2 regions of the Virgibacillus salidurans genome follow, and region 2 is predicted to be linked to the other one. Evidence: riboswitches for the same ligand, from Rfam matches in the RefSeq annotation. Region 2 holds a riboswitch; the other holds the start of a gene.
What was found. Region 2 has a riboswitch for glycine ahead of serC (3-phosphoserine/phosphohydroxythreonine transaminase). Riboswitches for the same ligand answer to the same signal wherever they lie in the genome.

Region 1: it holds a riboswitch for glycine, as region 2 does, so the genes downstream of both, gcvT (glycine cleavage system aminomethyltransferase GcvT) here and serC (3-phosphoserine/phosphohydroxythreonine transaminase) in region 2, are expected to answer to the same signal.

What each region holds. Positions count from the first base shown of each region.
Region 1 is NZ_CP074373.1:1,998,171-2,006,261, reverse strand. It holds gene comGA (competence type IV pilus ATPase ComGA) at 1-845, opposite strand, end outside; gene KFZ58_RS10330 (YqzE family protein) at 996-1,184, shown strand; gene KFZ58_RS10325 (YqhG family protein) at 1,225-2,013, opposite strand; gene KFZ58_RS10320 (DEAD/DEAH box helicase) at 2,000-3,661, opposite strand; glycine riboswitch at 3,806-3,895, shown strand; partial or broken gene gcvT (glycine cleavage system aminomethyltransferase GcvT) at 4,092-5,206, shown strand; gene gcvPA (aminomethyl-transferring glycine dehydrogenase subunit GcvPA) at 5,220-6,569, shown strand; gene gcvPB (aminomethyl-transferring glycine dehydrogenase subunit GcvPB) at 6,562-8,019, shown strand; gene KFZ58_RS10300 (rhodanese-like domain-containing protein) at 8,060-8,091, opposite strand, start outside.
Region 2 is NZ_CP074373.1:3,714,984-3,723,074, forward strand. It holds gene yhbH (sporulation protein YhbH) at 1-979, opposite strand, end outside; gene KFZ58_RS18560 (PrkA family serine protein kinase) at 1,132-3,045, opposite strand; gene KFZ58_RS18565 (phosphoglycerate dehydrogenase) at 3,135-4,334, opposite strand; partial or broken gene serC (3-phosphoserine/phosphohydroxythreonine transaminase) at 4,350-5,431, opposite strand; glycine riboswitch at 5,533-5,613, opposite strand; ZMP/ZTP riboswitch at 5,737-5,815, opposite strand; gene KFZ58_RS18575 (MFS transporter) at 5,904-7,178, opposite strand; gene KFZ58_RS18580 (heavy-metal-associated domain-containing protein) at 7,425-7,652, shown strand; gene KFZ58_RS18585 (DUF975 family protein) at 7,806-8,091, opposite strand, start outside.

The DNA of each region.
Region 1 (8,091 bases), 1.7 Mb from region 2:
GTCGTTTCATTTATTTGAATAGGCAATAGTTGCAGTGCTGCCACTGCTATAAGTGATTGTTGCAAATCGGTTTGTTTTAACCCCATTTCCAGTAGACGATGAACCGTTCCTGAAGCATTTTTAGCATGCAAGGTACTTAGTACAAGATGTCCGGTTAGAGAAGCATCAAAAGCAAACTCTGCTGTAGCTTTATCACGAATCTCTCCAATCATGATAATATCGGGATCATGTCTGAGTGCAGCTTTTAACCCGCTTTGATAAGTAATGCCGGCTTTTTCGTTAATCTGTACTTGCAGAATATCATCCATCTCTTTTTCAATAGGGTCTTCCAATGTAATCGTCTGGTAAGACTTTTCACTTAGAATCGTTTGCAAGAGCGAATACATGGTTGTTGTTTTTCCACTTCCTGTTGGGCCGGTAAATAGTACTATGCCAGCTTGGTTCGTAATCCATTCCTTTAATTTATTCAGTTGATTTGGAAAAAGAAAAAGTTGGTCAAGAGAAAGGTTTTCTTCCTGTGGAAGGATTCGAATGGCTAAGCTTTCCATTAGGTTGACGGGAAGTGTTGATAATCTCAGGGAGTACATTTGATTTGATTCTTGATGTGTAATCGTGCCATTTTGCGGTTTTCTGATTTCACCTATATCCATTCCGGATGTAAATTTATAGTACGTTAATAATAGTTGATACTTAGCACTTATTAAACGCTTATAAAAGATCCGTTTCCCATGGATGCGGAAATAAACATTGGTATGATCTTGGAATGGGTAAAAGTGAATATCCGATGCTTGGGATTCGAAGGCAGCAGTGAGAAGATTATTCGATATTGCTGCAGCAGGATTCAAACAAATTCACCTCCTTTTTAAATTTGCAACAACTACTATATTCGACACGTTTTGATAAACTCCTTCTTTTTTGAAAAAATTTTTGAAAAAACTTTAAGGAATAATTTAGCCTGTAATGGTAAAGCTAAGACTACCAACAACTATCAAGAGGTGAGACTAATTTCCGGAAATGATTATGTAAAATTTATGACGGAACAAGTGGTGACATATATCGATTTACCTTCTGAGGAAAGAAAAAAACGCAAAGTAAAACAAAAAAATCCTCCTGCAACTTACAGCAGTCGCTGGCTGGGAATTTTGCCATTTGCGCTAAAAACAATTTGGAAAAAGGCTGAATAACAGGTGACCGCATCGGTGCGCACCTGTTATTTTTATATCTTTATACAAATGCATCCTCCGTAAAATAAAAAATACCACCATTAATTACTTCATAGGATATGTATGGTTCATAGCGTTCTTTCATTTCGTTCAATTCTTTTTGCTTTTGTTCGTTTACAGTTTCTGTTTCCCCTGTATAAAAATAATGAAGCATTTGAATTTCTTCATCTAATGTTTTCCATGATTCTTCTGCCCATTCATGTGTTTGATTTTCAATATAATTATCAATCACAGACTGGATACGAAGATAACCACTTTTTAGTTTAATAAGTGGTGAAATGGGATAACAGTAATCAGATATTGTCATTTGGAGTGATAACTGCTGCATCTGTTCCATCATTTCAACTTTCATCATACCATTTACTAAATGCAATCCGATTGAAAATACTTCATCTTTCTTTTGCTTGCCGACATAACTTATCTTTATATTTACCACCAACCAGGGGTATAACGGTGTATTTTGATTTGTTTCTACTTTCTGGAATAATTTAGTGACTTTTTCATTTTGTTTAAGCTGAGTAAGTATTTGCTGCAAGCGTGGACTGCCGAAATGAATCCATTCTCCCTTTTCTTCCCGCTTATCCGGGTTTGTGACGAGTGTAAGCTTCATTGGTTCACCAGCATATCCAGTACTCTTCACATAATGCCAATAAAATGGCCGATTCATTAATGCCCTATCCATTTCTTCTGTTAGTTGTACCGTTAATACACCATCTTCATTAAAGATAAGTTCACACTGATTGGCGGTAAAATAATCCTGCAAGAATTCGTTTAAATTAGTAATTGCCATATTGACGCTCCTCATTATCTACATTGGCATGTGTGTGTTTAATGATCGACGAGAGATTATTTAATTTAATTTTAGCTTCACCTGTAGATGTAGACTCTACATAAATATTTTCAATTTCAGTTTCAATATCCGTTATGTCAAGCTCAGCTAAAATATCATCCAAATGTCCAATAACTTGCTCAAATAGGTTGATTTTTTCATATAGCAGGCTCATAATATGTTCTTCGATTGTCTCCCTGATGGCAAAATTATATACATGGACGTCTTTTTCCTGACCATACCGATGAATTCGCCCAATTCGCTGTTCAAGCCGCATCGGATTCCAAGGCAGGTCATAGTTAATCATGTGATTACAAAATTGCAAGTTAATCCCTTCACCACCTGCCTCTGTAGCAATTAAAACCTGTGCATGGTCTCTAAACAGTTGCCGCATCCAGTCTTTTTTCCCTTTTTTAAAACCACCTCTAAAAGGGACGGAAGAAATTCCTTCTTGCTGAAGATACCATTGCAAGTAATATTGAGTTGCCCTGTATTCTGTGAAAATAATCACTTTTTCGTCCCCGATATTCTTAATTAATTCAACCACTTTTTCTGCTTTTACATGGTGAGGTAATTGTTCGATCTTTGACAATACCGGCTGAATAGATTCTTTATTGTCTTCTTCCATCGCTAATTTTTGAAGGGATAAATAACAAGCCTCGCGTGATGAGCATAATTCTCTTAAAAATGTAATCTTGGAAAATGAAGAAAAGGGCATTGTTATCTGATTAAGCGCTTCGTAAACCTCCAGTTGTTCCGGTTTGAAATCAACCCAAACGGTTTCAATATGACGCTTGGTATTATTTAATGTCGTATCTTTTCTGGTATTACGAATCATTACTTTTTGGATTAATTGCTTCAAATACATGTCCTGTTTAATTTTTTTGCGATCCTTCCCGTATTGATCGAGAAACGAATCATAATTTCCCAAATGTCCCGGCTTTAATATGGAAACCAAGTTAAATATTTCGATTAGCCGATTCTGAACAGGAGTAGCAGTTAATAATAAACAGTATTTCTTCTTTAGCAGGCGGACAAAGGAATAGTTTTTTGTTTTATGATTCTTTAGCTTATGGGCTTCATCAATCAATATGAAGTCATAATCTATATCCAATATATTTTCACGATGCGGGGAACGCTTTGCAGTATCCATTGATGATATAATAACGTCAAACTGGTCCCAGGCATAATTTTTCCTGTGGGCAACAGCCGGAATATAAAATTTTTCATTAAGTTCTTTTACCCACTGGTTTACCAGAGAAGCTGGGACCAGGATAAGTGCTTTTTTAACTAAACCCCTAATCATGTATTCTTTTAATATTAGGCCAGCTTCAATGGTTTTGCCGAGCCCAACCTCATCAGCTAATATAGCGCGGCCGTTCATGTCCTCGATTGCTTGCTTTGCCGTTTCGATCTGATGACTTAAAAATTCAACATGCGGCAGGTACTCTAATGCACGTAAACCGGAAAATTCAGGGGTGATCGTTGTAAGCTCAGCCTGATAGGTCATGGAGAAAAGGTCCCATGGTGAAAACTTGCTTTCCTTCTCAAAATCCGATTGCAGCTGGTCAATGAAAGTTGAATCTTTTTGTAAGTGAATAGACGTCATATGATACTTCCTTTTTCGTAATGGATTAAATGAAATTAAAATATATTCTATATATTCTCATGTGGTTGTGTGCTATAATTAACTTAGATTTTTCACGTGATACTTGTATTAGTATAACCAAATTAGCCATTTTCATAAAAGCGAATGAATACAAGGGGAGAGCTTACGTTTAACGTAACGCCGAAGGAGCAAGCAACTCGCGAATCTCTCAGGCAAAAAGACTCTTGTAGGACGCACCTCTGGAGAGTGTTTACAGGTACGTAGACCACCCACGAAGCAAGTATTTATAAGGAAATGTGAATCCGGTTTCTATATAAATACGCAACTTTCTGGTTTGAAGACAGAGATTTCCTGGTATCAGTGAAATCTCTGTTTTTGTGTTTTAGAATAGACTTCAAGTCACAAAACTTTTAAAAAAGGAGTGGATGGGTTGAGTGAGTTAAATCGGACACCGTTATTTCCGGAATATGAAAAATTTGGGGCAAAAACAGTCGATTTTGGCGGCTGGGATCTTCCAGTACAATTCTCTGGAATTAAACACGAACATGAGGTCACAAGAAATAAAGCAGGTTTATTTGACGTCTCACACATGGGAGAAATTGCTGTAAGTGGACAGAAAAGTTTGGATTTCCTGCAAAAAATGACAACAAATGATGTATCAAAATTAACTCCAGATCGTGCTCAATACACGTTCATGTGCTACGAAAACGGTGGCACTGTTGATGACTTCATTATTTATATGGTGGGAGAAAATGATTATTTATTGGTTGTTAATGCCGCTAACACAAAAAAAGATTATGAATGGCTAAAGGAAAACAATCATTACAGCTGGGAAGATGTCACCATTACAAATGTATCAAGTGATTATGTTCAATTAGCCTTACAAGGTCCGGCCGCACAAGAAGTATTACAAAGGCTAACGGAAACGGATTTAAGTGAAATTAAGTTCTTCCGTTTTGATAGTGAGGTTTATTTTTCATCCATAGACGTTCCTGCCATTGTCTCACGTACAGGTTATACGGGGGAAGATGGATTTGAAATTTATATTGCAAAAACTTATGGACGCATGTTATGGCAGTCAATATTGCAGGCTGGCGAAGATAAAGGCGTAGAACCTATTGGGCTGGGAGCAAGAGATACCTTGCGATTTGAAGCAAATTTAGCTCTTTACGGACAAGAGCTTTCCAAGGATATTACACCAGTAGAAGCAGGATTGAAATTTGCTGTAAAAGTTGATAAAGAAGCAGATTTTATTGGAAAAGAAAAGTTGAAAGAGCAAATTGAACAAGGCCCCCGAGAAAGCTTGTTGGGATTGAAATGATTGATAAAGGAATCCCTCGCCATGGGTATGAGGTATACAGCGGGGAGGAAGAAGTAGGTTTTGTTACTTCCGGTACACAATCTCCAACATTGAATAAAAATATCGGTTTAGCTTTAGTGAAAGCAGAAGTAGCGATAGAAGGAACAGAATTAGACGTCCAGGTTCGAAAGCGTAAGTTAAAAGCAGTAGTCGTAAAAACGCCATTTTACAAACGAGGGAAATAGGGAGGTACTGGCAATGGAATTTCGTTATTTACCGATGACTGAGACAGATAAGAAAGAGATGTTAGATACAATTGGAATAGAATCAACGGATGAATTATTTTCTGACATCCCAAGTAATATACGTTTTAAGGGCGAGCTTAATCTTAAAAAGGGTGCAAATGAAGCACAGCTAAAGAAAGAATTAACGAAGATGGCAAATAAAAATGCCAATTTAACAGAATATAGCTCCTTTTTAGGTGCAGGTGTTTATGATCATTTTATTCCATCTGTCGTAGATCATGTAATATCAAGATCGGAATTTTATACCGCGTATACACCGTATCAGCCGGAAATATCCCAAGGTGAACTTCAGGCCATCTTTGAATTCCAGACGATGATTACAGAATTAACAGGAATGAACGTAGCAAACTCATCAATGTATGATGGAGGAACTGCGCTTGCAGAGGCGGTAAACTTGAGTGCGGCACAAACGAAGAAGAAAAAAATTCTCGTTTCAAAGGCCATTCATCCTGAATCAAGGGATGTTATTGACACCTATGCAAAGGGGCCTAACCTGGAAATTGTAGAAATTGATCACAGCAATGGACTCACTGACATGGATCAGCTTGCAAGCGAATTAGATGAAAATACGGCGAGTGTTGTACTGCAGTATCCAAACTTTTTTGGACAGATTGAACCATTGGAAAAGGTGAATGAATTAATTAAACAACAAAAGAAAACCATGTTTATTGTTTCTAGTAACCCGCTAGCATTAGGTTATTTGACACCACCGGGAGAATTTGGTGCTGATATTGTTGTCGGAGACACGCAAGTATTTGGAATACCTACCCAGTTTGGAGGCCCTCATTGTGGATATTTTGCAACGACTAGTAAATTAATGCGCAAAGTTCCTGGCCGCTTGGTTGGACAGACGAAAGACGAAGACGGGATACGTGGCTTTGTATTAACGTTACAAGCAAGAGAACAGCATATCAGAAGGGACAAAGCGACTTCCAATATTTGTTCAAATCAAGCATTAAATGCATTAGCTAGTTCTGTTGCAATGAGCTCAATCGGAAAGCACGGATTGAAAAAAATGGCAAAATTAAATATGCAAAAAGCCCGGTACGCAAAACAAAAGTTGGAGCAATCAACTATTCCTGTTGTTACAGAAGGTGTGTTCTTCAATGAATTGGTTGTGAAACTTGCTGACTCTGTAAGTGAAATAAATAAAAAGTTGCTGGATAAAGGGATTATCGGTGGCTATGATCTAGGAAAATCGTATCCTGAACTTGAAGGGCATATGTTAATTGCTGTAACCGAAAACCGCACAAAAGAAGAGATCGACGCTTTTGTTAAAGAATTGGAGGATATCAATGGCTAATAAAGATTTTCCATTAATTTTTGAACGCAGTAAAGAAGGAAGAACGAGCTATAGTTTACCAGAAATGGATGTTCCGGAAGTGGATCTGGACGCTGAATTAGAAAGTTCTTATATTCGCACTTCTCCTCCTAATTTACCTGAAGTGAGCGAGTTGGATATCATGCGACATTATACCGGGCTTTCCAATCGAAATTATGGGGTTGATTCAGGCTTTTATCCGTTGGGATCCTGTACGATGAAGTACAATCCAAAAATAAATGAGGATGTTGCTCGTTTGAATGGCTTCAATCACATTCACCCACATCAAAGTACTGAAAGTGTCCAAGGTGCAATGGAGATGATGTATGACTTACAAACCTCATTACGGGAAATTACCGGAATGCATGAAGTATCACTTCAGTCTGCAGCAGGAGCTCAAGGAGAATGGACGTCATTAATGATGATTCGTGCGTTTCATGAAGCAAATGGTGATTTTGACCGTACAAAGGTTATCGTTCCTGATTCTGCACATGGAACCAATCCTTCTTCAGCAGCCGTTGCCGGATTTGATGCAGTCACTGTAAAAACGAATGAGCAAGGTTTAGTAGATATAGAAGATTTAAAAGGTATTGTTGGAAAAGATACAGCAGCATTAATGTTAACAAATCCGAATACATTAGGTTTATTTGAAACTGAAATTATAGAGATGGCAGAAATCGTTCATGGTGTTGGTGGAAAATTGTACTATGATGGGGCTAATTTGAATGCCATTATGGGTTATGCAAGGCCAGCAGATATGGGGTTTGATGCGGTACATTTAAACCTTCACAAAACATTTACAGGCCCACATGGTGGTGGAGGGCCTGGATCTGGTCCAGTAGGTGTATCCAAAGAACTCGAGCCATTTTTACCAAAGCCTGTAATCGTTAAAAAAGAGGGTCAATACGATTTTGATTATGATAGACCAAATTCAATTGGAAGAATAAAACCTTACTATGGAAACTTCGGAATTAACCTTCGTGCCTATACGTATATCCGTACAATGGGGGCAGAAGGGCTTAAAAAAGTTAGTGAATATGCTGTGTTAAACGCAAATTATATGATGCGCAAACTTGGAGAGGCGTATGAACTACCATATCAGCAGCATTGTAAACATGAATTTGTTTTATCAGGAAAAAGACAAAAGAAATTAGGTGTTCGTACATTGGATGTAGCTAAACGCCTGCTTGATTATGGCTACCATCCACCAACGATATACTTCCCATTAAATGTGGAAGAAGCAATGATGGTTGAGCCGACGGAAACAGAGTCCAAGGAGACCTTGGATGGGTTTATTGATTCTATGATTTCTATTGCCGAGGAAACAAAGAATGACCCTGAATTAGTTCAAGAGGCTCCGCATAATACGATTGTTAAACGGATGGATGAAACAACGGCAGCAAGAAAACCAATTTTAAGCTATAGTAAATAAAAAAAGAGGCTCAAGAGTGAATATTTCTTGAGCCTTAGCTTTATTTCGTCTTAATTTTTCCAGTCCATTTTT
Region 2 (8,091 bases):
TAATTTGATCAACAAGTTCCAAACAAAGCTTGTTATCGGATGCTATATTCTCACCATCTGAAAAATGAAAAGGATAAATATTATAACGACGCGGATTGTACTTTGTCTCAATTAACTCTACTGCTTTGCGGTAGGCGGAGGAGCACCTTGTTCCACCGCTTTCTCCTTTTGAAAAAAAGGCTTCTTCGGATACGACTTTTGCTTCCGTATGATGTGCAATAAAATCTATTTCCACCGATTCGTATTTCGAACGCAAAAATTTCGTCATCCAGAAAAAGAAACTCCGTGCAATATATTTTTCAAAATTGCCCATGGATGCGCTCGTATCCATCATCGCAAGCACGACCGCTTTTGATTCCGGTTTTACAACATCATTCCATGTTTTAAAACGAAGATCGTCATTATGAATGGGAGCAATTTTCGCTTCCCCCTCTGTAGCATTTCGTTTTAGGGCCCCTAGTATTGTGCGTTTTTTATCAATGTTACCCATTAATCCTTTTTTACGGACATCATTAAATTCAATTTTTTCTGTGGTAATTTCCGCTTGTTCTTTTTGCTGCAAGTTCGGCAATTCCAATTCTTTAAATAACATTTCCTCTAACTCAGCTAAAGATACTTCTTGTTCATAATAATCAGCGCCAGGTTGATCTCCAGCTTTTCCATCCCCGGATCCGCTCTGTCCTTCATTCGGACCCCTTGCAACAACATCGCCTACTTCGCTATCTCCATCCCCCTGGCCGACATGTTTTGATTTATTATAGTTATACCGTATCTTGTACTCATCTAATGAGCGGATTGGAATTTTAATAACATCACGGCCATTTGACATGATAATATTTTCTTCACTAACTAAATCGGGTAAGTTATTTTTAATCGCTTCTTTCACTTTATCACTATGTCGCTGCTGATCTTGATGACCTTTACGATGGAGGGACCAGTCTTCCTTGGAGACAACGAAATTTCTACTTTCTTCCTGCATTGAATCCCCACCTTTGTTGTTTTCTTTATCCTATGCGAAGTCAAAAAAGGAATTGCCAAAAATTTCGGATATTATTAAAAACTTGGCTTATCACCATACTTAATGGCGATAGCCAAGTTTCTTAAATGCAAATAACAGGACTAACTTTTTTTTTACCGATTAAGCAAACTCCCTACATAGCGCAATAATTCATTCGCTGAAATGGAGTTATAGCCATATTCATCAATTAAACGGGCAACCACTTCATTAACCTTCTTAAGTTGAGACTCATCCGGTGTCTTGGATGTTGTTGTGATTTTAACAACATCTTTCAAGTCAGCGAACAATTTACTCTGAATTGCTTCACGCAGGCGCTCATGAGAATTATAGTCAAAACGCTTGCCCTTTCTCGCATAGGCAGAAATACGAATGAGTATTTCCTCTCTGAAGGACTTTTTGGCATTTTCCGAGATCCCAATTTGCTCTTCAATCGAACGCATTAGCTTCTCATCCGGATTCATTTCCTCACCCGTCAGTGGATCTTTTAGCTTATTCTTATTACAATAAGCCTCGACGTTATCAAGGTAGTTATCCATTAATGTTTTCGCTGATTCTTCATAGGAGTACACGAACGCTTTTTGAACTTCTTTCTTGGCAATTTCGTCATATTCTTTTCGTGCCACGGAAATATAGTTCATGTAATTTTCCTTATCTTCCTCTGAAATCGATGGATGCTGCTCAAGTCCATCTTTCAATGAACGCAACACATCAAGGGCATTAATCGCAGGGACGTCCTTACTAATAATGGTCGATGAAATCCTGTTGATTACATAACGCGGATCAATCCCATTCATGCCTTCCTCAGGGAACTCATTCCGTAATTCGTCGATATCAATCTGGTTAAACTCTTCAATATTTTCCCCATCATATAGGCGCATTTTCTTGACGTTATCTATGCCTTGCTTTTTCGAATTCTCGAGTCTCGTCAAAATAGAGAAAATAGCCGCTACCCTTAGTGCATGTGGGGCAATATGAACATGGGCCATATCACTTTCTCCGATCATTTTTTCATAAATGCGTTCTTCCTCACTCACTCTAAGGTTGTAGGGAATCGGCATGACAATAATCCGAGAGTGAAGCGCCTCATTCTTTTTATTCGAAATGAAGGAGCGGTACTCTGTCTCATTGGTATGTGCTACGATTAGCTCATCGGCGGAAATGAGTGCAAATCTGCCCGCCTTGAAATTACCTTCCTGCGTCAGGGACAAGAGATGCCAGAGAAACTTCTCATCACACTTCAGCATTTCCTGAAACTCCATCATCCCACGGTTCGCCTTATTCAATTCACCATCAAATCGATAAGCACGCGGGTCTGATTCAGAGCCATATTCAGCAATCGTTGAAAAATCAATACTTCCTGTTAAATCGGCAATATCCTGTGACTTCGGATCTGATGGGGTAAAAGTTCCAATCCCAACACGTCGGTCCTCAGAAAGGAAAATACGTTCCACCTTCACATCTTCAATCCGACCACCATATTCCTGTTCCAGCCGCATCGAATTGAGTGGGGACAAACTACCCTCAATCCGAACACCATATTCATCGAAAAAATCCTCACGCAAATGCTGTGGAATAAGATGAAGCGGATCCTCATGCATCGGACAGCCTTTAATCGCATAAACAGCACCTTCACCTGTCCTGGAAAATTGCTCAAGACCACGTTTCAGCATCGTTACAATCGTCGATTTCCCACCACTGACAGGACCCATTAATAATAAAATTCGTTTGCGAACATCAAGTCGTTTTGCAGCGGGATGAAAGTACTCCTCCACAAGCCTTTCAATCGCCTCTTCAAGCCCAAATATGTCATCCCCGAAAAAGCTGTACATTTTTTTGCCATCTTTTTCAATTAAACCAGAGTTTCTAATCATATTATAAACGCGTGAATGGGCTGTCTGGGCAACTTCCGGTATTTCCTTTAAAATATCCAAATATTCCGCGAAAGTTCCTTCCCACTTTAGCTTTTCCTCTTCTCCCCGGTGATTTTTTACTTTATTTAAAATATCCGTAATACTCCCTCCATCCATGTCGCAATTTATATATCGTATGCAGGAGGGGCGATTATAATGATGGTTAGTTTTCATTTAGTAGGGCACTGCTAGAGCTTAGGCAAAATTTATATAACCCTTACATCAACAATATCCGGAATCCGATTCATTTCTTCCTCTACACTAGAAACAATCGCATCATCCACCTCATTTTCAATATCAACCATCGTATACGCGTAATCCCCACGGCTTCTGTTAACCATATCCGCGATGTTCAAGTTGTTGTTCGATATTGCAGTAGTAATTTGCCCAACCATGTTTGGAACATTGTGATGAAAGGCTGTCACACGGCTTTTTCCGGTGTACGGTATAGAAGCATCCGGGAAATTCACCGCGTTTTTGATATTTCCCGTTTCAAGAAATTCCTTCACCTGTCTTGTTGCCATAATCGCACAGTTTTCCTCCGATTCCTTGGTGGAGGCACCGAGATGTGGAATGGGAACCGTATTTTTCATATTCAACACGTTCTCATTCGGAAAATCGGTAATATATCTTCCCACCTGCCCACTTTCTAAAGCCTCAGTCATATCTTGTTCATCGATAAGCCCACCTCTGGAAAAATTTAAAATATGAACGCCAGGTTTCATTAATTTGAACGTTTCCGCGTTGAGCATATTGCTTGTATCATCTGTTAAAGGAACATGTACGGTGATGTAATCAGCCTCTGCAAAAACCTCCTCCATCGACATAGCGCGCTCGACGTTACGGGAGAGCTCCCAGGCTGTATTTACAGAAATAAATGGATCAAATCCAATCACATCCATATCCAGGTTAAGTGCATCATTTGCTACAAGTGCACCAACAGAACCTAGCCCGATGACACCTAATTTCTTACCCTTAATTTCACTTCCTACCAATTGTTTCTTTCCTGCCTCTACAAGGTTAGGAACTTGATCTCCTTCTCCTTGTAATGTCTTTACCCATTCTATCCCGGAAAATAAATTACGTGATGATGCCATTAATGATGTTAACACGAGTTCTTTGACAGCATTTGCATTCGCACCAGGCGTGTTAAAAACAACAATTCCTCTTTCCGTACATTGATCGACTGGGATATTATTCACACCAGCTCCAGCACGTGCAATTGCCTTAACATTTTCATCGATATCCATCCCGTGCATGTTAAAACTACGAACAACAATCGCATCCGGATTGTCACTTTCATTTTCTATCACATAATCACCTTTTTTAAATACGTCAAGTCCACTGTCTGCAATATGATTTAGCGTTTTGATTGTTTTCACCTTGTCTAGCGTTAATGTACTCATTCTTTCTCCTCTTTTCTACCTATGTTTATTTTCAAAATCTCTCATAAATGTAATCAAAGACTCGACACCTTCTACCGGCATCGCATTATAAATGCTAGCACGCATGCCCCCAACAGAACGATGGCCTTTTAATGTTTCAAGCCCCTTCGCTTGCGCTTCCTTGATAAAAGTTGCATTTAAATCAGCGGAATCGGAAACAAAAGGAATATTCATCAATGAACGACTCTTCTTTAGGACTGGGGATTGAAACAGAGAAGAAGCTTCAATCGCATCATATAAAATTTGCGCTTTTTTCCGGTTTATTTTTTCCATTTCCCAGAGCCCCCAAGTTCCTTCAACCATTCAAACACGAGCTTGGCCATATAGATCCCGTATGTAGGCGGCGTATTATACAATGAGCCACTATCACTATGCGTTTTATAATTAAGCATAGCCGGACAATTTTCAGGTGCATGGCCAATTAAATCTTCTCGAATGATAACAAGCGTTAACCCAGCGGGCGCGATGTTTTTCTGTGCCCCAGCATAAATCAAGCCAAATTTTGACACATCCATTTCCTCTGATAATATGTTGGAAGACATATCTGCTACAAGTGGCACATCACCGGTATCTGGAATCTCTGCGTAGGCGGTTCCTTCAATTGTATTGTTTGTTGTGATATGCACATAATCTGCTTGCCTGTCAATCATGCTTGAATTGACATCAGGAATATAAGTGAAATTAGCCTCTTCTGATGATGCGATAACACGAATATCGCCGAATTTCTGCGCCTCTTTGATCGCTTTCTTTGACCAGGAACCAGTATTGACGTAATATGCCTTTCCACTTTTAGTCAGCAAATTCATCGGCACCATTGCAAATTGCTGCGAAGCCCCTCCTTGAATGAAAAGCACTTTATATTCTTTTGGAATACTCATTAATTCGCGTAGCAGCTGTTCAGCTTCTGTAATAATTTCCGTAAACAAATCTGACCGATGACTTAATTCCATGACAGACATTCCTGAATTTCTATAGTTCACTAACTCTTCCTGAGCCTTCTCTAATACTGGAAGCGGAAGCATCGATGGCCCCGCTGAAAAATTAAACACCCTTTTCAAATCATCACATCCTTTATTTTTATCTTGACGGCTATAAAAAAAGAGACTGGGCTCCTAGGCTCCAATCTCATCAGCATCAAAAGATATAACAAAAACGCATTTGTTATTCTTCTGTCCTTTTGCCTGAGATTGTGAACCCGTCGGCGTTGCAATGTTCTTGCATCCTCTCCAGAAGCTGCTCCTGTTATAGTGTAACCCACAACAATCATAGCCTTTTTATTCTATTTTAAATTTTAAATAGCGCTTAATTCTCAAAATCATCGCCCCCTCATAACGCAAAGAGGTAAGAGGAATTTAAATCCCCTTACCTCTGCCCAGGCGAACGACTATTAATACCATGTGCTCCCTCGCGGTTATCCGCGTTCGCCAGTTACACATGGCCTTTATTGGTTAATTTTCAATATAATTATAGTAACAAAGTAATCCGTAATCTTCAAGCCATAATGGATGTTTTTTAAAGATCATCATCCCTTTAGGCTGTTTTATCCCTTGCGATACCCTTCCTTTCAACGTCCGGTACAAAGATAAGTAATACAAACCCGATGATAAATAGAATGATCAGGCTGAAAACACCAAATGAAGAATTACCGGTTACCTGGGACGTCACACCAACTAAAAAGGGACCTAAAATGGCAGCGAATTTTCCGAATATATTGTAGAAACCAAAAAACTCATTTGACCTTTCTTTTGGAATAAGTTTGGCAAAGTAAGAACGGCTAAGTGCCTGAATTCCACCTTGAGCAGTCGCCACAAGCATAGCCAAAATCCAGAAATCAGCAATCGTTTCCAGAAACATCGCATAGCTGCAAACAAAAATATAGATGACTATTCCGGTATACAGCATTTTTTTCGCACCGAATTTGATTGCTAACTTACCAAATAAAACAGCGAATGGAGCAGCCACCACTTGAACAGCAAGCAAAGCGATTAAAAGATCTGTTGCGCCTAGCCCCAAATCCGTTCCATAAGCCGTTGACATGGATATAATCGTTCCTACACCATCGATATAAAAGAAATATGCTAATAAAAAGATAAAAACGGCGCGGTATTTCTTAATTTCTTTAAACGTTCGACCTAGACGTTTAAAACTATTTACCACGATTTTAGGCTCGCGTTCAATGGCGTGAATCTGATGTACATGTCTGACCATGGGCAAAGCAAAAATAAACCACCATACTGTCGTAATCAAAAATGCAATTCGACTTGCAGCTGTCGTTGATAATGGAAGTATTTCCAGTTGTGATAAAAGAATAACGGTGATACTAAGAATAAAGGGGATGGTACTCCCAATGTACCCAAGAGCATACCCCTTGGCTGAAACATCATCCATCCTTTCCTTTGGGGAAACATCAACTAAAAAAGCGTCATAAAAGACATTCGCACCACGAAAACCTAATGAAGTTAGCGTATAGATGATTAAAAGCAGCAACCAATTATCATTTGGTACAAAAACGAGTAGAACAATAGATATTGTCCCCATGAGAAAGAAGAACAGGAAGAACTTTTTCTTCATTCCCCGATAGTCAGCAATTGTTCCAAGTACGGGAGCTAACATCGCCAAAATAAACGTCGCAATGGAAATCGTATACCCTAAATATGCCGTTGAATCTGCTGAAGCAACGCCTGCATTGTCCGCTACAGACCTAAAAAATATAGGAAAAATAGCTGTCGTAATGATAATAGAATAGGCTGAATTCCCCCAATCGTACATCATCCAACTTCTTTCTTCTTTACTTAACTTGCCCACATCATTCCCCTCCCCCTATTGTCCTATTATTTAGTATACAATAGCAAATCGTTGATTATGGGTGTGTTAAGAAAAATTAATAATAATAAAATAATTACTTTATAAAGAGGGTGCTTACTTTTTCTGCCTTCAAAAGGGCGTCGAAACCTGTTCGTGAAAATGTAATGACTAAACACTGCTCGTTTGTTCTAAATTAGCTCCATCTACAATAAGCTAGAATAATAATTGTTGAAGGTGGTGACTACCATGAGTGAAACAGCTTACTTAGATGTGAAAGGTATGCATTGCGTTAATTGTCCTTCAAAAGTTGAGAAAGCGATTAGTAAAATGAATGGCGTAAGTAACATCAGCGTTGATTATAAAACCGAGAAAGGTCATGTAAAATTCGATAAAAATTTGATAGGAATTTCCGATATCATCCATGAAATTAATGAAGTTGGATTTGAGGCGAAGACGAGCGAAAATCACAGATAATGAATTAGTATTTTGGAATAAATCCCATTGGTATGGGCATTCCTTGCTCATGTTAAAGGGATTTTTTCTTAATTGTATTAGCTATGAAACGAAAGAAAAAGCTGGGAAGCATCAGGTAAAAGATGATAGATACATTCGTATGAATCTGTCACCTTATTCTCTCGCGACCTTATCCCGCCATTCCTGCTGTCTTTTTTTCCTTAGTAGTTCCTGGTAAAATGCCAATCGAACTAATTCATATAACACCAAGGCAAAAATTGCGCCAATCATAAATAATAGGATGCCTATAATTAATCCCAGTCCTGATAAAACAAGAAGTCCTGATAACGGCCATCTATACCCTTTCATAAGGGAAAAGCTTCTTCTGATACTCCGGAATGTATTTAACTTGGGATCATCATGAAGAAGATACAGAGCCTGCGAAATACCTAAATATAGC